DNA from 2 places in the Marinobacter sp. ES-1 genome. Region 1 is predicted to be linked to the other one. Evidence: riboswitches for the same ligand, from Rfam matches in the RefSeq annotation. Region 1 holds a riboswitch; the other holds the start of a gene.
What was found. Region 1 has a riboswitch for cobalamin ahead of Q668_RS13530 (ribonucleoside-diphosphate reductase subunit alpha). Riboswitches for the same ligand answer to the same signal wherever they lie in the genome.
Positions count from the first base shown of each region.

Region 1 (10,474 bases):
CTGAAGTATTTACCGGTTCCCCGGGTAAGTACGTGTCTCTGAAAGAGACCATCGCCAGCTTCGAAGGCATTCTCAACGGTGACTACGACGACATGCCGGAGCAGGCGTTCTACATGTGCGGCGGCATCGAAGAAGCGATTGAGAAAGCTAAGGCAATGAAAGAGAAGGAAGGTAAGTAAGACACCTTTTTTCCTTTCAGACCCAAGAGGCGTAAGAAATGGCTATGACCGTACATTGTGACGTCGTAAGTGCCGAGGAAAAAATCTATTCGGGCCTGGTGGAGATGCTGATCGCCACCGGTACCGAAGGTGAGCTTGGCATCCAGTATGGCCATGCTCCGCTGCTGACCGGGCTGAAGCCCGGCGCAGTGCGGATCATCAAGCAGGGTGGCAGTGAGGAAATTCTGTACGTATCCGGTGGTTACCTGGAAGTACAGCCCAATCTGGTTACCCTGATGGCCGACACCGCCGTTCGTGCCAAGGATGTGGACGAAGCAGCGGCCCTGGAAGCCCAGAAGCAAGCCGAGAAGGCACTGGCGAACAAGACAGGCGAGTTCGAGTACTCGCGTGCTGCTGCCGAGCTGGCCGAAGCGGCCGCTCAGCTGCGCACCATCCAGAAACTGCGCAAGAACCTGCGTTAAGCAGGCTTGTGTCAGTGCCCGGACTGGCCTGACAGTGAACCGCATCCTCAGGTGGAGGGCTCTGTGTTTCCTACCGGAAACAGAGGGGTTTCCGCCGGGACGCGGTTTTTTATTTTCCAACGGATAAAGAGTTTGGAGCTGAACGCCCCATGAACCCGCTACACGTTGTGATCCTGGCCGCCGGCCAGGGCTCAAGGATGAAGTCCGCACTGCCCAAGGTACTGCACCCGGTGGCAGGCAAAGCCATGCTGCACCATGTGGTGGATACCGCCAAGCAGCTGGGCGCGGAAAAAATTCACACGGTGATCGGCCATGGCGCGGACCAGGTACGGGCATCGTTGCACGACGACTCGGTGAACTGGGTGCTCCAGACCGAACAACTGGGTACCGGCCATGCCGTGGCCCAGGCCCTGCCGGCCCTGCCAGATAACGCCCGGGTACTGGTGCTGTATGGCGATGTTCCGCTGACCCGTAAAGAGACGCTGGAAGCCATGGTCAGCGAGCTGGATGACAGCAACCTGGCCCTGCTGACCGTGGATATGGACAACCCCCACGGCTACGGCCGGATTGTCCGCAACGAACAGGGGCTGGTGCAGGCGATTGTGGAACAGAAAGACGCCACCGCCGAACAGCAGGACATCCAGGAAGTGAACACCGGTATTCTGGCGGTCTCTGCCAGCCACCTGAAAAGCTGGCTGCCGGCATTATCAAACAGTAATGCCCAGGGTGAATACTACCTGACCGACATCATCGCGATGGCGGTGAACAACGGGCTGTCGGTGACAGTTTCACAGCCGCTGAACCCGTTCGAGGTGCAGGGCGTGAACAACCGGCTGCAGCTGGCCGAGCTGGAGCGCTGGTACCAGCGCCAGCAGGCCGAGCGCCTGATGACCGAAGGTGCCACCCTGGCCGACCCGGCCCGTATCGATGTGCGTGGCGAGCTGACCATTGGCAACGACCTGTGGATTGATATCAATGCAGTGTTTGAAGGCAAGGTCAGCCTGGGCAGCAATGTGGTGATCGGCCCCAACTGTGTGATTAAAGACGCTACCATTGCCGATGGCGCCGAGATCAAGGCCAACAGTGTGATTGAAGGTGCCGTGGTGGGTGCCAACGCCCAGATCGGCCCGTTTGCCCGCCTGCGCCCGGGTACCGAGCTGGCCGCCAACACCAAGGTCGGCAACTTTGTGGAAACCAAGAAAGCCGTGGTGGGTGAGGGCAGCAAGATCAACCACCTGAGCTACGTGGGCGATGCCTCACTGGGCCGTAACGTGAATGTGGGTGCAGGCACCATCACCTGCAACTATGATGGCGTGAACAAATTCAAAACGGTGCTTGGCGATGGCGTTTTTGTGGGTTCCAACACCTCGCTGGTAGCGCCGGTGACCGTTGCCGAGCAGGCCACGATTGGCGCCGGTTCCACCATCACCCGGGACATCAGTGAAGGCGAACTGGCCGTGGCCCGGGGCAAGCAACGGAATATCGCGGGTTGGGAACGGCCAAAAAAAGCGTAACGATCGATTAACGAACAGGTGACAACAGCATGTGTGGGATTGTAGGAGCGGTATCTGAACGGGACGTCCAGGGTATTTTGCTGGAGGGCCTGCGCCGCCTTGAATACCGGGGTTACGACTCCGCCGGTATGGCCGTTATCAGCAGCGCCGATCAGGTACAGCGGGCCCGGGAAGTGGGCAAGGTTGCTGCCCTGGCAGACGCCATCGCCGCCAACCCTGTTGCCGGCTACGTGGGCATTGCCCACACCCGCTGGGCCACCCATGGCGAGCCGTCCAAGCTTAACGCCCATCCCCATATGTCCGGCGACCGGCTGGCCATCGTTCATAACGGTATTATCGAAAACTATCAGGAACTGCGCGACGAACTGAAAGCGGAAGGCTTCGAGTTCACCTCCCAGACCGACACCGAAGTGGTTGCCCACCTGATCGGCAAGAACTACAGGGCGGGCGGCGGCCTGTACCAGGCCGTGAAAACCGCGCTGGATCGCCTGCGTGGTGCCTACGCCCTGGCCGTGGTGCATGCCGACGAGCCGGACCACATGGTGGTGTGTCGCCAGGGCAGCCCACTGGTGGTGGGTGTCGGAATCGGTGAAAACTTCATCGCCTCTGACCAGCTGGCCCTGCTGCCGGTGACCGACCGCTTCATGTTCCTGGAAGAAGGCGACATGGCCGACATCCACAAAGGCAGCATCGACATCCATGACCGCGAAGGCAAGGCCGTAGAGCGCACCGTTACCCGTTTCGAGCACGGTGCCGATTCCGCCGACAAGGGCGAATACCGCCACTACATGCTCAAGGAAATCTACGAGCAGCCGAAAGTTATCAAGGCCACCATGGAAGGCCGGATTACCGACAGCCGGGTACTGGAGCAGGCCCTGGGCACCGACGCCGCCAACCTGCTGGAAAACGTACGTCATGTGCAGATCATCGCCTGTGGTACTTCCTACCACGCCGGCATGGTGGCCCGTTACTGGATTGAAGACCTGGCCGGTGTGCCCTGTTCCGTGGAAGTGGCCTCCGAGTTCCGCTATCGCAAGCACGTGATCCAGCCGGATACCCTGTTCCTGTGCATTTCCCAGTCCGGCGAAACTGCCGATACCCTGGCCGCACTGCGCCAGGCCAAGAAAGCCGGCTTCCGCGCCGCCCTGGCCATCTGTAACGTACCGGGCAGCTCCCTGGTGCGGGAATCCGACCTGGTGATCATGACGCAGGCCGGCCCCGAGATTGGCGTAGCCTCCACCAAGGCGTTCACCACCCAGCTGACCGCGCTGCTGATCTTTACCCTGGCCCTGGCCCGCCACAACGGCCTGAGCGAAGAGAAAGAGGCAGAGATCGTGGCTGCTATCCATCAGCTGCCAAAGCAGGTCAGCGATGTGCTGGCACTGGATGCTGACATCGAAGAAATGTCCAAGGCCTTTATGGACAAGCACCACAGCCTGTTCCTGGGCCGTGGCTCCCAGTTCCCGGTGGCCATGGAAGGGGCGCTCAAGCTTAAAGAGATCTCCTACATCCATGCCGAAGCCTATCCGGCCGGTGAGCTCAAACATGGTCCGCTGGCGCTGGTCGACAGCGAGATGCCGGTGGTCACCGTGGCGCCGAACAACGACTTGCTTGAGAAACTGAAATCGAACCTCGAAGAAGTCCGGGCCCGTGGCGGAGAGCTGTTTGTATTTGCCGACAGGGATGCCGATGTGAAGCCTGAAGAGGGGCTGCATGTGATGCAGATTCCGTCTGTGCACGAGATCACGGCGCCCATTGTCTACACCGTGCCTTTGCAGCTGCTGTCGTACCACGTTGCAGTACTTAAGGGCACTGATGTGGACCAGCCCCGAAACCTGGCCAAGAGTGTGACGGTGGAATAAACGGCGAGATTCAGGCTGGCCGCCGTCCGCGGTAAACCGGGGCCAGCCTGATTTTCCGGGAACATGATCCAGAGCAAGTCTTTCCGGGCGATGTAGGTCCATGTACGGAGACCCGGGCGGCCCCACAGGGGTACCCTATACACAAATATCAAGGCAGGTAATGGTTGCCTGTTGCATACTTTTTTAGCCGCCAATTCAAGAAGAACTGATGCAATGCCCGACACTCTCGTTTCCGGATTTACCCGCAATTTCCTGGGCAAGGCGCCCAACTGGTACAAGCAGGTTATTCTGCTGTTTCTGATTGCCAACCCGATTGTGATGTTTGTGTTCGGGCCGGTGACGGCAGGCTGGCTGCTGATTGCCGAGTTCATCTTTACCCTGGCCATGGCCTTGAAGTGTTACCCATTATTGCCAGGCGGCTTACTGGCGGTGGAGGCCTTACTGATTGGGCTAACCAACGCCGACGCCGTGTACCATGAGGTGCTGATCAACTTCCCGGTTATCCTGCTGTTGATGTTCATGGTGGCAGGCATCTATTTCATGAAAGAGCTGCTGCTGGTGACCTTCACCCAGATCCTGGTGGGTGTGCGCTCCAAATCGGCGCTTTCACTGCTGTTTTGCGGCGCGGCGGCGCTGCTGTCGGCGTTCCTCGATGCCCTGACGGTGACTGCCGTCATCATCAGTGTGGCCGTCGGCTTCTACTCGGTTTACCACAAGGTGGCCTCCGGCAAGGGTTATCAGCAGAAAGACCACAACGCTAACAGCGACGACGAAGTGGTGGAGCTGCATCGGGAAGACCTGGAGAACTTCCGGGCATTTCTGCGCAGCCTGCTGATGCACGGTGCAATCGGCACAGCGCTTGGCGGCGTCGCCACCATGGTAGGCGAACCCCAGAACCTGCTGATTGCTAAAGTAGTAGGCTGGGATTTCGTCAGCTTTTTCCTGCATATGGCACCGGTAAGTATTCCGGTTCTGATTGCCGGTTTGTTTACCTGCTGGGCCCTGGAAAAACTGCGCTGGTTTGGCTACGGAGGCCGCCTGCCCAAGCCGGTTCGCCGGGTACTTGAGGAATTCGCCGAAAACGAGCGCAGCAGCCGCACCAAGTCGGACAAGGCTGCCCTGTGGATTCAGGCCGTTGCCGCGGTAATCCTGGTTCTGGGCCTGGCCTTCCATGTGGCCGAAGTTGGTCTGATCGGCCTGCTGGTGATCATTCTCATCACTTCCTTCACCGGCGTGATCGACGAGCACCAGATCGGCAAAGCCTTCCAGGAATCCCTGCCGTTCACCTCACTGCTGGTGGTGTTCTTTGCCATCGTGGCGGTGATCCACGAGCAGCACCTGTTCAAGCCTATCATCGAATACGTACTGAGCCTGCCGGAAGGCCAGCAACCGGGCATGTTCTTCATTGCCAATGGCCTGCTGTCCATGATCAGCGACAACGTGTTCGTGGCCACCGTATACATCAGCGAAGTAAAACAGGCCCTGGATGCCGGCGCCATCAGCTTTGACCATTTCCAGACCCTGGCCGTGGCCATCAACACCGGCACCAACCTGCCCAGCGTGGCCACCCCCAACGGCCAGGCCGCGTTCCTGTTCCTGCTCACCTCCGCCATCGCCCCGCTGGTACGGTTGTCCTACGGCAAGATGGTGATTATGGCCCTGCCGTACACCGTGGTGATGGGTGGCGTTGGCCTGTACATGGTGACCCACGCCTTCTGATTATTGACTGCCAATAACCGCTCCACCAGGCGCCCGTGCAGCTTTCACCGAGCTCCACGGGCGTTCTTGTATCTGCTCCTTAGTCTGTATATAGTGATCAAGTCCTTGGTTGACTACCATATATTGTGATCAAAGCGTGATCACTCAGGTAGTCGGGAATCCGGTGAGAATCCGGAACTGACGCGCAGCGGTATTGGGGAACAAGCGTGGCACAAAGACACTGGCAAGCGCCGGGAAGTCGCCACGCAAGGCCGAACCACACGGTTCACGCCCCTGAGTCCGAAGACCTGCCAGGGATAGACACTGCACCTTCGCGTTTATAAAGGTGAGCAGGCGGGTTTTGGTTTTTTTGCCACGGAATCCACGGAAGAACACGGAAAAATGAAAAGGAAAAGACTGTTCTGCCACGAAATCCACGAAAAAACACGAACAAAGATTTACTACGAAAAGAAAAAAAGCTTTTTATCTTTTCCTTTCGTGTTTTTTCGTGGATTTCGTGGCAAAAAAATCAGTAAGTCTTTTCTTTCCGTGTTCTTCCGTGGATTCCGTGGCAAAAACCTCCCCCTTCTCCCAAACGCAAAGGCTGCACCACCACGCGTACACAAGGAGAAGTTCCATGTCTGCCATCCTGTCCCCCGAGCCCCCGGCGGTTGCCGCTACAGAATCCCTTCAGGTCATCAAACGCAACGGCACCCTCGTTGGCTTTAACCCTTCCAAGATCACCGTCGCCGTTACCAAGGCCTTCCTTGCGGTGGAAGGGGACCAGGCCGCGGGTTCTGCCCGCATCAACGACGCCGTGCACCGGGTTACCGAACAGGTAGTGCAGGCCATCAGCCGTCGCCTGAAAGCGGGTGGCAAGGTGCATATTGAAGACATTCAGGACCAGGTGGAACTGGCCCTGATGCGCGCGGAAGAGCAGAAAGTGGCCCGGGCCTACGTGCTGTACCGGGAAGAACACGCCCGCAAGCGCGCCATTGAAGAACCCATGGAAGCGCACCCGCACCTGACCGTGAAAAAAGCCGACGGCAGCGTGGCGCCGCTGGACCTGGGTTTGATGAAACTGCAGGTAGAGCAGGCCGCGACCGGGCTGGACGGCATTGAGGGCGAATCCCTGGTGGAGGAAGCCCTGCGCAACCTGTACGACGGCATTGCCGAAACCGAAGTGTTGTCTGCCCTGATCATGACCGCCCGGGGCCGCATAGAACGGGAGCCGGACTACAGCGCCGTGACTGCCCGCCTGTTGCTGGAGCAACTTCGGCTGGAAGCGGCCGAGGCGCTGGACTTGCCCCGCAACCAATCCCTGACAGAGAGTTATCCACAGGCCCTGAGCGCCTTCATCCATACCGGTATCCGCTACGAATTGCTGGACGAAGCCCTGGCCGCCTTTGACCTGGAACGCCTGGGCGCAGCCCTGAAACCCGAGCGCGACCACCAGTTCGGATTCCTCGGCCTGCAAACCCTGTACGACCGTTACTTCCTGCACTGGAACGGCGCCCGACTGGAACTGCCCCAGGTATTCTTCATGCGCGTGGCCATGGGCCTGGCCCTGCGGGAAGACGACCCCAACGCCCGCGCCATCGAGTTCTACAACCTGCTGTCCAGCTTCGACTACATGGCCAGCACGCCGACATTGTTCAACAGCGGCACCCGCCACTCTCAGCTGTCCTCCTGCTACCTGACCACCGTGCAAGACGACCTGGAAGGCATTTACGGCGCCATCAAAGACAACGCGTTGCTCTCCAAATGGGCCGGCGGCCTGGGCAACGACTGGACGCCCGTGCGTGCGCTGGGTTCCCACATCAAAGGCACCAACGGCCAGAGCCAGGGCGTGGTGCCGTTCCTGAAAGTGGTCAACGACACCGCCGTGGCGGTGAATCAGGGCGGTAAGCGCAAAGGCGCGGTCTGTGCCTACCTGGAAAGCTGGCACCTGGACATCGAAGAGTTCCTGGAACTGCGCAAGAACACCGGCGACGAACGCCGCCGCACCCACGACATGAACACCGCCAACTGGGTGCCGGATTTGCTGATCGAACGCATGCGTGAAGACCGGGACTGGACCCTGTTCTCCCCCAGCGATGTGCCAGACCTGCACGACCTGTACGGCAACGCCTTCCGCGAGCGCTACCAGCACTACGAAGCCCTGGCCGAGCAAGGCAAGATCAAACTGTTCAAGAAAATTCCGGCCAAACAGCTGTGGCGCAAGATGCTCACCGTGCTGTTCGAGACCGGCCACCCCTGGATCACCTTCAAGGACCCGTGCAACCTGCGCTCGCCGCAGCAGCATCAGGGCGTGGTGCACAGTTCTAACCTGTGTACCGAAATCACCCTGAACACCAGTGCCGACGAGATTGCCGTGTGCAACCTGGGTTCGGTGAACCTGGCTGCCCATATCAAGGACGGAGAACTGGACGTGGCGCGCCTGGAACGTACCGTCACCACGGCGGTGCGCATGCTGGACAACGTGATCGACATAAATTTCTATGCCGTGCCCCAGGCTCGCAACTCTAACCTGAAGCACCGCCCGGTGGGTCTTGGCCTGATGGGTTTCCAGGATGCCCTGTATCAACTGGGCCTGCCTTACACCAGCCCGGAAGCGGTGGAGTTTGCCGATGTGGCCATGGAGCAGCTTAGTTACTTCGCCATTCGCGCCTCTGCCACCCTGGCCGGTGAGCGGGGCGCCTACGAAACCTACGAAGGCTCCTTGTGGAGCCAGGGCATCCTGCCGATCGACTCCATCCAGAAACTGAAAGAAGCCCGCCGTGATGGCGACCTGTCGGTGAACACCGAGAGCCGCCTGGACTGGACCCCGGTACGCGAGCTGATTGCCAAAAACGGCATGCGCAACAGCAACGTGATGGCCATTGCGCCCACCGCCACCATCTCCAACATCGTAGGCGTGTCGCAATCCATCGAGCCTGCGTACCAGAACCTGTTTGTGAAATCGAACCTGTCCGGTGAGTTCACCGTGGTCAACCCTTCCCTGGTCCGCGATCTCAAGGCCGAAGGCCTGTGGGACAACGTGATGGTGAACGACCTGAAATACTTCGACGGCAGCGTGCAGCAGATCGACCGCATTCCCGCCGAACTCAAGGCCCGCTACGCCACCGCCTTTGAGATCGACGCCCGCTGGCTGGTGGAAGCCGCCTCACGCCGTCAGAAATGGCTGGACCAGGCCCAGAGCCTGAACCTGTACATGGCTGAACCCAGTGGCAAAAAGCTCGATGCCCTGTACCAGCTGGCCTGGGAACGCGGCCTGAAAACCACCTACTACCTGCGCTCCCTGGGCGCCACCGGCGCCGAGAAGACCGCGCCGGTGTCGGCGCCACAACCGCAGGTGTGCAGCATCGACAATCCCGACTGCGAAGCTTGTCAGTAACCATTTACTTATTTGGGAGGCACCCACATGCTGGACTGGGACGACGAACCAAAAGCGCAAACCGCTGCCGCCGCCACCGGCGGCCCGGCGCCCGTGAATGTCGACGACAAGCGGGTGATTAACGGCGAGACCGACATCAACCAGTTGGCACCGTTCAAGTACCCCTGGGCCTGGGAGTACTTCATGAACGCCAACAAGAACCACTGGACGCCGCTGGACGTGAACATGGCGCAGGACGTTCACGACTACCACCACCGGCTGACTCCGGCGGAAAAACACGTGTACGAGAACGTGCTGGCGTACCTGACCACCTCCGACATCCTCGCCATGCGCAACATCGGCCTGGCGGTGATGGAGAAGATGAGCGCGCCGGAGCTGCAGATCTACCAGGCCCGCCAGGTGTACGAGGAAGCGCTGCACACCTGGACCTACCAGCACTGCATCGAAACCCTGAACCTGGACCAGAGCGAGATCTACAACCGCTACCGCGTGGTGCCGGAGATCAACGGAAAAATCCAGCTGGCCAACCGCCGGCTGGACGCCGCCATGCGCTCCGACATGAACCTGCGCAACCCGGACGAACTGCAGGACTTCGTGATGTCCTACCTGTTCTTCGCTGCGGTTTTTGAAGGTTGCTGGTTCTACAACGGCTTTAGCCCCATCTTCGCTCTGCAGCGCAGAGGCCTGATGCGCGGCACCGGCGAACAACTCCAGTACATCCTGCGGGACGAAGCCATGCACTTCTCATTTGGCTTGAAAGTGGTCAACCAGATTCTGGAAGAAGAGAAAATTACCCTGGACCCGAAAGCCGTGCGCGAGATGTGGGACGAATCCGAAGCCGCGGAAATGGCCTACGCCAACTACGTGCTGCGGGACCCGATCCTGGGTTACTCGGCGGAATACCACAGCGAACAGTTCCGCTTTGTGGCCAACCGCCGGGCCCGTACCGTGGGCCTGGAAGAACCGTTCCCGGGAGCGAAGAACGTATCACCCTGGCTCGACGAGCAGGCCACCCTGCGCAAAGAGAAAAACTTCTTTGAAACACGGGTGATCGAATATCAGACCGGTGCGCAGCTGGAGTGGTAAGTTTCTGCTAGGCTAGTGCCATACGCACTGGCCTGGCCGATTCGCTTTGAGGCAACCGCCATGACCGACCCTCGCACACCGATCTTCTGGCGCGACGCCCGCATGCCCCATGTGGAACTGCGCAAAGTCGCGGATGGGCGCGAGGTCTGTTATGCCCTGCACACCCACCGGCACTGGTCGATTGGGGCCATAACCGGCGGTGAAAGCACGTTCCTGTACAGCAGCGACCAGTACCATGTTAGCGCCGGCACGCTGGTGTTGATGAACCCGGAATGGC
Region 1 is NZ_AXBV01000073.1:25,540-36,013, forward strand. It holds gene atpD (F0F1 ATP synthase subunit beta) at 1-179, shown strand, start outside; gene Q668_RS13510 (F0F1 ATP synthase subunit epsilon) at 218-640, shown strand; gene glmU (bifunctional UDP-N-acetylglucosamine diphosphorylase/glucosamine-1-phosphate N-acetyltransferase GlmU) at 790-2,154, shown strand; gene glmS (glutamine--fructose-6-phosphate transaminase (isomerizing)) at 2,184-4,016, shown strand; gene nhaB (sodium/proton antiporter NhaB) at 4,230-5,735, shown strand; cobalamin riboswitch at 5,825-6,045, shown strand; gene Q668_RS13530 (ribonucleoside-diphosphate reductase subunit alpha) at 6,352-9,111, shown strand; gene Q668_RS13535 (ribonucleotide-diphosphate reductase subunit beta) at 9,139-10,197, shown strand; gene Q668_RS13540 (AraC family transcriptional regulator) at 10,258-10,474, shown strand, end outside.

Region 2 (10,474 bases), on a different contig from region 1:
CCAGCGATGCCGCGGTGTCGATGGCGTCGGTCAGCCGGAACAGGTCGTTCAGGTAGTTTTCCAGGGTTTGCAGGTTGGAATAGACATAGCCCACCGGGTTGTTGATCTCGTGGGCAACCCCCGCGGCCAGCTGGCCGATGGCCGCCAGTTTTTCTGATTGCAGCAATTGTTTGTTGGCCTGCTCCAGTCGGGCATTGAGTGCCTCCTGGCCGGTGTTGGTGGGTTCCTTGTCGGTCATTTGGGTGCCTGCCTGCGGGTTGGTTGGATAAACAATATCTGGATTGCATTCAGTATAAATTCACTGCCCCGGTTTTTGCGTAACGTTTGGTTTCCGGAATTCACGCCAAGTTATTAGTTCTTCGTGAGATGCGTGCTTGTTCGGGTAGAGATTTGTTAAGAATCGTTGTCGCGCGGCGACCGCTCAATTAGCTTGCGCTATTCTTGATTCCCAAATAAGACTTTTGTCGGATCCGGTTCCGCATGCTGCATCGTTTGAAGAACGATTTTCGCCTGTCCATCATTACCCTGCTCGGCGCCAGTGCCGTGCTGGGGATTACGCCGTTTGCCGTGCTTCGGTTCCTGCAGGGCAACACCATGGCGGGCCTGCTCGATACGGTGATCCTTGCGGGTATTTCCTTCGGAGTGATTTACAGCTGGCTGACCGGCAACACCCGGGTGGGCGGCATGGTGCTGGCCCTGGTGGCCTGCGGCGGTGCGGTATCGGTTGGCTATGTGGTGGGCGAGCCGGGCCTGTTCTGGTTGTATCCCTGCCTGGTAACCACCTTCTTCCTGGTGGCACCGAAGATTGCCATTGTGCTGAATATTGCCTCGGTGCTGGTGCTGATGTCGTTCGGAGAGGCCTTCAGCTCCCAGGTGCAGATGTGGTCCTTTGCCTCCACGGCAGTTGTCGTCAGTGCCTGTGCCTATGTGTTCGCTTACCGGAACAAGAACCAGCGGGTGCGCCTGGAACACCTGGCCACCATTGATCCCCTCACCGGGGTGAAAAACCGGCGTTCGATGGACGAAGCGCTGGACCTGGCGGCCGCCAACGCCGAGCAGACCGGGCAGTCCTACGCGCTGGTGCTGCTGGACCTGGATCATTTCAAAACCATCAACGACGACTATGGCCACGGTGTCGGCGACAGTGTGCTGACCGAGCTGGTCGCGCTGATCGAACACAATACCCGCAAGTCAGACCAGTTGTTCCGCTATGGCGGCGAGGAGTTCGTCCTGCTGCTGCCGGGTGTAGATGGCGTGGGGCTGCAGTCGGTGATGACCAACCTGCAGCAATTGTTGCGCCGGCGGCTGAAGCACCCGGGCGGGGCGGTCACGGCTTCCTTCGGTGTGGCATTGCTGGGCCATGGCGAAAGTGTAGCCAGCTGGCTGCGGCGTGCCGACAACGCCTTGTATGAAGCCAAGGAATCCGGCCGTGACCGGATTGTCTATGCAGACGCCCTGGCTCAGGCCGGTTCCGGTGCCGGCCGGTACCGGAACAGCCGCCAGCCCAGCAGCAAGCTGGCGGAGGTCAGCCCCGCGGTTAGTCCCACCCAGAATCCGGCCGCGCCCAGCGCCGGCAGCAGTGCGTCTGTAAAGGTCAGAAAGTAACCCAGCGGCAAGCCGATTCCCCAGAACGAGAACAGCATGATAAACATGGGGATGCGGGTGTCCTTGTAACCCCGGAGTGCGCTGATGCAGGTGACCTGGATGACGTCTGCAATCTGGAACATGGCGGCAAAGGTCAGCAACCGGACAGTGACCGCCTGTACCTCGGCATCACTGGAATACAGCGCCGCAATCGGCCCGGAAAACACATACAGGGCGCTGGCGAAGATCAGGGCGATGGCCGAGGCCAGGATCAGCGAGCTTCGGGAAATCAGCCGGGCGGTGTCCGGGGCCCGGGCGCCGATCAGAAAACTGACTCGCAGGGTCAGCGCCATTCCGATGCTCAGCGGCAGCATGAACAACAGCGACACCACGTTCAGGGCAATCTGGTGCCCTGCCACCACCACCGGCCCCAGCGGAGCCAGGAACAGCGCAATAACCGAAAACATGCTGGCTTCTACGAAAATGGTAAAGCCGATCGGCACACCAATGCGCAGAATGTAACGGATGCCCTGCCAGTTCGGTTTCACCCAGTCTGCCAGTATATGGAAGGCCCGGAAGGTCTTGCTGTAGTTCAGGTACACCAGCAGGGCGATGGCCGCCGTTCCGTTCGACAAGGAGGTGGCCCAGCCGCAACCCACGCCCCCCATGGCCGGCAGGCCGAGCTTTCCGTAGATGAAAATGTAGTTCAGGGGCAGGTTGATCAGGGTGCTGAGCACCGAAAATGCCATGATCACCCGGGTGTGCCCGAGCCCATCTGTAAGGCCTCGCAGGGCGTTCATCAGCAGCATGGCAGGAATGCCCCAGGCGAAGGCATCCAGGTAGCCCTGGGTTATGCCTGCGGTGGTGGGCTCCATCTTCAGCATCGACAGCACCGGCTGTACGTTGGTCAGCAACAGCACCATCACTACGGTGCCGGCCAGGGCGATGTACAGCCCCTGCCAGGTAGCCGGCATGATCTTGCCGGTGGTGCGGGCACCGTTGTAGCCGGAAATGATCGGTTGCAGCGCGCCGAGCAGGCCCATGAAAAACAGGAACAGCGGCATCCACAGGCTGCTGCCGATGCCGACACCGGCCAGGTCTTCGGCACTGGCGTGGCCGGCCATCACGGTATCGATGACACCATTGGCCATCTGGGCCAGCTGGGCAATCAGGATGGGGCCGCCCAGAATAGCCAGGGTTTTCCATTCAGTAAGGGTGCGGCTGACCAGCGGTTGCCGGGCTTCTGGTAACGGTTGGTGGTTATCGTCCATGGGTTTCCGGGCTTGTGTGCGGTGCGTATAGGGGCCTTGGCTGGCTGCAGATCATACCCTATCGCCGGTGTTGGTTCTTATAGGGACAAGCACGCCTTCAGAAACTGCATTTGCCGGCAGAAATCAGTAAAGTAGCAGCCCGGATTTTTGCAGGTGGCGTGCGATGAAACTGTTGGTTCTGGTTACGATTCTCTGGGCACTCTCGTTCAGTCTGATTGGTGAATTCCTGGCTGGCCGGGTAGACAGCGACTTTGCGGTGCTCAGCCGGGTGTTGCTGGCAGCTCTGGTATTCCTGCCCCTGACCCGCTGGCGTGGTGTTCCCGGAGGCATGAAGCTGGGCATCATGGCCACCGGTATGCTGCAGTTCGGTATCACCTACCTGTGCCTGTACCGCTCGTTCAGTTACTTGACGGTGCCGGAAGTGCTGTTGTTCACCATCTTCACTCCGCTGTATGTCACCCTGCTGGACGATGCCCTGTACCGCCGGTTTTCCCCGGTGGCCCTGCTGGCTGCGGCCATCGCCACCCTGGGCGCCGGCATTATCCGCTACGACGGCCTGAGCGAAGACTACATCACTGGTTTCCTGTTGTTGCAGGTGGCCAATTTCACCTTTGCCGCCGGCCAGGTGGGCTACAAGCATGTAATGCAGCGTTACCCGCTGGAGCTGCCGGGCTACCGCACTTTCGGTTATTTCTTCTTTGGCGCGCTGGTCATCGCCCTGCCGTCGTTCCTGGTTTTCGGCAATCCGGACAAGCTGCCGGCTACCGGCTTGCAGTGGGGGATTCTGGCCTGGCTTGGCCTGGCGGCTTCTGGTTTGGGCCTGTATCTGTGGAACCGCGGCGGCTGCCAGGTGGATGCTGGTACCCTGGCGATCATGAATAATGCCCTGGTGCCGGCCGGCTTGCTGATTAACCTGTTGATCTGGAACCGGGATGCGGACCTCGGGCGGCTGGCGCTCGGCGGCCTGGTGATTGCGTTCTCGCTGTGGGTGAATAACCGGTTTCGGCGGCAGGCCCTGGCCTGATCTCCTGGCCGGGGCCGGCCGTAAACAACTGAACAACATTTCAACACTGGCATCGTTTGGCCAGTGCTGGCAGAATCCGGCCCCAACTGCCCCAGCACTCAGGCTCGGCGCACTCACAATCCGTAATTTCCTAAAGCCAAAAGCACAGGAATAAAACTCATGACTCAGTCCAACTCCGCAGCTGACAGCGGTACCGGGGCTCGCGGACTCTGGTCTTCCAGACTCGCGTTTATTCTGGCAGCAACCGGTTCTGCTGTCGGCCTTGGTAACGTGTGGAAGTTTCCCTACGTAACCGGTGAAAACGGCGGCGGCGCGTTCGTTCTCGTTTACCTGCTCTGTATCTTCATCATCGGTATTCCCATCATGATGGCCGAGGTGTTTATCGGCCGGAATGGTCGCCACAACCCGATCACCAGTTTCCGGCTGGTGGCAGAGCGCAACCTGGCGTCTCCGGGTTGGCGTATTTCTGCCATCATCGGTATGTTCGCGGCCTTTATCATTCTGTCGTTCTACTCCGTTATCGGTGGCTGGGCGGCTTCCTACATCGGCCACGCGGCCATGGGTGACTTTACCGGCGGCACGGCGGATTCGGTAGGCGCCTTGTTCGAGGGTTTGAAGAGCAACCCCGGCCTGTTGCTGTTCTGGCATACCGTGTTTATGGCGCTGGTTATCCTGGTGGTAGCCCGTGGCCTGAAGGGTGGCCTTGAGCGTGCTGCGACCATCCTGATGCCGGCACTGCTGGTGTTGCTGCTGGTAGTGGTGGGCTATGCCACCACCACCGGGCATTTCGGCGAAGCGGTCAGCTTCCTGTTTACCCCGGATTTCAGCGCCCTGACCATTGACGGCGTCCTGATTGCCCTGGGCCACGCGTTCTTCACCCTGAGCCTGGGTATGGCCATCATGATGGCCTACGGTTCTTACCTGGGTAACGATGTGAAGATCGGCCGCACGGCGGTCAGCGTTGCGATCATGGATACCGTGGTGGCCCTGCTGGCAGGCCTTGCCATCTTCCCTGTGGTGTTTGCCAACGGTCTGGAAGCCGGTGCCGGACCCGGCTTGATTTTCCAGACCCTGCCGCTGGCGTTCGGTAACATGCCGATGGGTAGTCTGTTCGGTACCCTGTTCTTCGTTCTGCTGCTCTTTGCTGCCTGGACCTCTGGCATTTCCCTGCTGGAGCCAGTGGTTGAGTGGGTTGAGGAAAAAACCAGCCTGGGCCGTACCGGCAGTGCCATTGTCGCCGGCGGTGCCTGCTGGGCGCTGGGTATTGCCTCGATCCTGTCACTGAACGTGTGGTCTGGCGTTACCCCGCTGGGCATGTTCACAGCCTTTGAAGGCAAGACCATCTTCGACCTGCTGGACTACTTCACCGCCAATATCATGCTGCCGCTGTCCGGTATGCTGACCGCCATTTTTGTGGGCTGGTTTGTGGCCAAGGAGTCTCTGAAGAGCGACCTGGCCATGGGTGCTGGTGCCTTTGCCCTGTGGCACATTCTGCTGCGGTTCGTAACTCCGGTTGCGGTGGCGATTGTGTTTGTTTACAACCTGATCGGTTGATCCGGTGCGGCCGTTCTGGCCGCTGCCACACCACAAAAAAACCGGCGCTGGTAGCAGTGCCGGCTTTTTTTGTACCTGAAGATGACTGCCTGAACCTTGCCGTTCTAGACCTTGCCGCCCAGCAGGATGCGCACCGCCGTGCAGGCATCTTCGAGTTCTTCGTCCCGGGGGTCGTGGCCGCCGATGATGTCGCTGTACAGGCAGGACTCGGCAATGCGGACCATAAAGTAGGACAGGCTCTGGATGTTCATGGGCGGGCTCAGGTGGCCAGCGCGCACTTCGTCCTTGAGTAAGCGGGTGTTCACTTCCACGGTGCGGGCGTGCAGCGTGGAGTGGGAGGAAGTGAGCATTTTCAGGGCGTATTCCGGGTCCTGATGCAGGAACTTTCGCAACGGTGCAAAGTGCAGGATGGTCATGTTGATGTGGCGGAACACGCCCACCACGTAGTCGACGCCATGGCCGGGGGTAATGGCACGGGCTTCTTTGTAGAGAGGTTCGTACAGGGACCAGAGAATCTCACCAATCAGCAGGTCCCGGTTGCCCACCCAGCGGAACAGGGTGGCGCGGCCTATGTGCAGGTCATCGGCCAGGGCCGCCAGGCTGATCTTTTCCCCTTTCAGCCACATTCGTCGGGCGCGTTTGAAGGCGTCCAGAGGCGTAGGTTTGGTGATGGTGTCGGTCACTGTGGTCTCTTTGGCAGATTTGCCGTTTATTCTAGCGATTGCCGCCTGCAGGGGCTATGGGTCCTTATACCCACAGGTCGCCAATGGGCGTATCCGGGCTGAAGTGATGAAGTACCTGGGCCTGGAACAGTTCGGCGGTGGCGATGGCGTCGATCAGCGCATTGTGGCCGGCGTAGTGGGGCAGACCGTAGCGGATCCGGCTGTCGGGCAGGCGGATAGAGATGGGCTTTTTCCCCATCAGTTGCTGCCACCGGCCGGGGTTTCGTTTGGGGTGCAGGTAGGCTTCGATGGCCATGGTGTCGATGACCGGGAAGAGCAGCTGTTCTTTCAGGCGCCATTGCAGGGCCATGTTCAGGAACGGCCGCTCTATGTTGCGGTAGTGCACCACGGGTATGCGGCCCTTGAGGTGCTGGAACAGGGTGTCGAGCACCTCGGCAAGGTCCGGGGCGTGTTCAATTTCGCTGTGGGTGATGCCGTGAATCGTAACGGTGTCCTGCTCCAGCGGCAGCTGCGGGCGGACGATCTGGTGCCAGGCCTCGCCGAGTTGTATGCCGCCCAGGGTAAAGGGCACCAGGCCGATGCTGACAATGGAGTGCTTGTTGACGTCCAGGCCAGTGGTTTCGAAGTCCAGGGCGACCAGCGGAACGTCGCGCACGGGGGTGGTGGCATCCGGGCAGCCGGCGTTGTAGAAGTCGCGAATCCGCGCGTCCTTTGCCTGTTTAGCCTGCTGGCGGTAGGTGTCTGGCCAGTTCCGGTTACTGTTGCTGCTTTCGATGGCGTTAGACATTCCGCGTGGCTCCGGCGTTGTAGCGGAAGCGCAGGAATTTCTGGGCGTTGCTGACGATCTGGAAGGCGTCTTTCAGGTGGCTGCGTTCAAACGGCGACAGGTCCTCCGGGCGTACGTTGTTGTCCGGGTCGCGGCCCTCTTCGATGGCCAGGGCCTGATGGCGGATGCGGACGATGGAGATGAATTCCAGGGCATCCCGCAGGTTGCCGGCGTCGTCGTCCAGAATGAGTTTGGTTTTGGCGATGTCGCGCAGGCGTTCGAAGGAGTTCTGGGAGCGGGAACCGCAGGCCAGGGCGTGCACCCGGATGAGGTCAGAAACCGGTGCAGTGCCGCGGCGTTTGAGGTTGAAGGTTTTCTGGTGCTTGCCGTCTTCTTCCAGCACAAAGGTGCGGAAGAAACCCAGGGGCGGTGTGCGGTTCAGGGCATTCCTGGCCAGGAACGTGAGGAAGCGCTGACTTCCTCCGGCCTTTTCCACAATCAGGGTTTTCAGCTGCTCGGCAAAGTCGGTTTCGCCGTAGATGCCGTCCAGGTCGAAGAAGATGTTGCTGTTGAGCAGGGCTTCGGCCTTGGGGTTATCGATCCAGTCAGTGAAATAGTCTTTCCAGACCCTCAGCGGTTGCCGCCATTTCGGGTTGGTGGCCATGATGTCGCCGGTACAGTAGGTGTAGCCGCACTCGGCCAGGCCGTCGGAGACGAACTTGGCCAGGGCCAGGAAGTAGTCGTCGTGTTCTTCCGGAATGAAACTGTCGTCCAGGATCATGGCGTTGTCCTGGTCTGTGACTACCAGCTGCTCGTCCCGGGCCATGGAACCCAGCGCCATGAAACAGTAGGGCACCGGTGGCGGGCCGAGCTTTTCTTCGCCCAGTTCGAGTAACCGCTGGCTGAAACTGCGGCCGATTCCGGCCATGGCACTGCCGATCATGTGGGAGTTGGCGTCTTCGTTGACCATGCGCACGAAGCTCTCGCGCACCTCCAGGCTGATTTTTTTCAGGCCTTTGACGTCTTGCTGGTGGTAGATGTTGCTGACCAGGAACAGGCTGCTCTGGCTTTCGTATTTCACAATGTCGGACAGGGCAACCACGCCCCGTACTTCATCGCCTTCCATCACCGGCAGGTGGTGCACATTGTTGTGCAGCATGGTGAGCATGGCTTCGAAGATAAAGGAACGGGCGCTGATGGTGATCAGCCCTTCCGACATGATTTCGCTGATGGGCGTTTCCGAGGCCAGGGCGTGGGTAACTGCCCGGGTGCGCAGGTCGCGGTCGGTAATAATGCCCTGCAGTTTCGGCCGGTCGCCGGCTTCATCCATCAGCAGCAGCGCAGATACACCGTTTTCCGTCATGATGCGGGCGGCTTCCTGCAGGCGCACGGTGGTAGGAGCGGAGATTGGCTCCCGGGAGATCAGCCGGGTGACCTTGGCGGTCATCAGTTCGTTGGATTTCTCCCGGCGCGACAGGGCCGAGCGCAGCCGGCTGCGGTCTTCGATCTCGACAAAGTCGGCGAAGCTTTCATCCTGTTCCCACAGATACTGGAAAGTGACGTCCGGTATTTTGTAGATCAGGCAGTCCTCAATAGCCTTGGCGGGAAAGCGTACTTTCTTGTTCATCATCAGGCCGAACTGGCCGAAAATCTCGCCCTCGCCCACCCGGTTATAAAGTTCGCCCGAGCGGCGGAAGATTTCCACCGCACCACTGCGAATATAATGCAGCCAGTGGTTCTGCTGGCCCAGCTCCAGGATATGGCTGCCAGCCCGGAAGTACACCACTTCAATGCCGGCCACGATCTTTTCGAGCAGCTCCTCCGGCATGTCATCGAACGGCGGGTACTGGGCAATGTGGTTGCGGATGTCGAGCAGCTCGGCCTGCATAAAACTCCCTGATCTGGCAGTAAAAAGAATGTGTTAACTGATGAATATAGCAGTGCGAACTGTGCGGGGCCACGCAACCTTTTGATAGATCTCGTTGACCACTTTGGCTGGTGTTGCTAGCCTTGCGCCACTTTTTTCAGGTGCCCGTTGCAAAAGCGCAGCGGGTGAAACGGGAAATCGGTGCGCCATTGTATGGCTAATCCGATGCTGCCCCCGCAACGGTAAGCAGGTTAACGGCAATCTGATGCGCCACTGTGCTTCGGCATGGGAAGGTGATTGCCCCGGAGTTCGCTCTGCCTGCAAGCCCGGAGACCGGCCTGGAAAAACACCCGGAGTTGCGGTGGGCTGCTTGGGTGGGCGAATCCCGGCCCGTTTCACAACACCGCACCCGCCTGCCCTCTGCCCGTTCCGCAACCTTAAGCCTGAACCTTGAGTATCAACCCGTGCGGGTGCGCGCGGTTGGCGGAGTAAAGCGATGCATACCCTGAAGTTTCCTGCCGCAATTGCCGGCGTTTCCATGTTGACCCTGCCCCTGGCTGTGGCTGCCCAGTCTTCCGAACCTGCTGAAAACCTTGATCCGATTGTCGTGACTGCGACCCTTGGGCCGAAGACGGTGGGGGAGAGTTTGTCTTCGGTGACGGTGATTGAGCGCGCAGATATCGAGCGCCGGCAACCGGCCGAGTTCCGGGATCTTTTGCGTGCTCAACCGGGTGTTCATGTGGTGTCTGATGGTAGTTACGGTAAAACCACCAGCCTGTTTCTGCGTGGCGCCGGTAGTTCCGGCACGGTTCTTCTACTGGATGGAATTCGTTTGCGCTCGGGCACAGCTGGTATCCCGCCCTGGCAGTTTCTGCCACCGGAGCTGATGGAGCGTGTGGAGCTGGTGCGTGGTGCCAAGAGTTCATTGTATGGTGCTGATGCTGTCGGCGGTGTGGTTCAGGCCTTCACGCTGGAGCCACAGGCGAACCAACAGGGGTGGGCTGAAGTATCGGGTGGTTCTCACAAGACCCGTGAGACCTCAGTTGGCGTTGCTGGTAAAGCGGGACAAACTTCTGTGCTGGCAAGCGGTGTTTACTCCGATACTGATGGAACCAACCTGCGTGCCGGTGGCGATGACAAAGGCTTTCGCAATGCAGGCGGCCTCGCCAAGATCAGCCACCGGTTCGAGCAAGGTGGCGGAGCTGGTGTAACCGTTTTTCAGTCTGAAGGTAACACTGAGTTCGAGAACGGCGATACCGATTACATGATCCGGGCGGCCGGGCTGTATGTTGAGGCGGTGGCCAGCGATTACTGGCGTACCCGGATCCAGTTCTCGGAAGCACGGGATGAGCAGGAAACGTTCGGTGCCTACCCGAGCATCTACGATTCATTGTCCCGTTCTGCCCGTTGGGAGAACACGCTGACCGCCGGTGTTCATGAACTGGTGCTGGGCTCCGAAGTGATGGTGGATGAAGTCGAGGGCAGCGACGAGTTTACCGAAACCAGCCGTACCAACGCTGCGGTGTTTGGCCAGGGGCGCCTGAACTTCGGGGCAACGGATGTCATGCTGAGCCTGCGCCTGGATGATAACGAAGCCTTTGGCAAAGAAGAGACCGGTGGCATTGCCGTTGGCCACCAATTTGATCGTGCTCATCGGGTTCGTCTGAGCTATGCGACCTCATTCAGGGCGCCGACTTTCAATGATCTCTACCTGACCACACCTTA
Region 2 is NZ_AXBV01000096.1:175,629-186,102, forward strand. It holds gene Q668_RS15520 (ATP-binding protein) at 1-238, opposite strand, end outside; partial or broken gene Q668_RS17555 (GGDEF domain-containing protein) at 1,018-1,389, shown strand; gene Q668_RS15525 (MATE family efflux transporter) at 1,461-2,855, opposite strand; gene Q668_RS15530 (EamA family transporter) at 3,019-3,879, shown strand; gene Q668_RS15535 (sodium-dependent transporter) at 4,039-5,433, shown strand; gene Q668_RS15540 (QsdR family transcriptional regulator) at 5,538-6,116, opposite strand; gene Q668_RS15545 (3'-5' exonuclease) at 6,181-6,903, opposite strand; gene Q668_RS15550 (putative nucleotidyltransferase substrate binding domain-containing protein) at 6,896-8,770, opposite strand; cobalamin riboswitch at 8,892-9,106, shown strand; gene Q668_RS15555 (TonB-dependent receptor plug domain-containing protein) at 9,246-10,474, shown strand, end outside.
Region 2: another riboswitch for cobalamin. It lies ahead of Q668_RS15555 (TonB-dependent receptor plug domain-containing protein); the one in region 1 lies ahead of Q668_RS13530 (ribonucleoside-diphosphate reductase subunit alpha).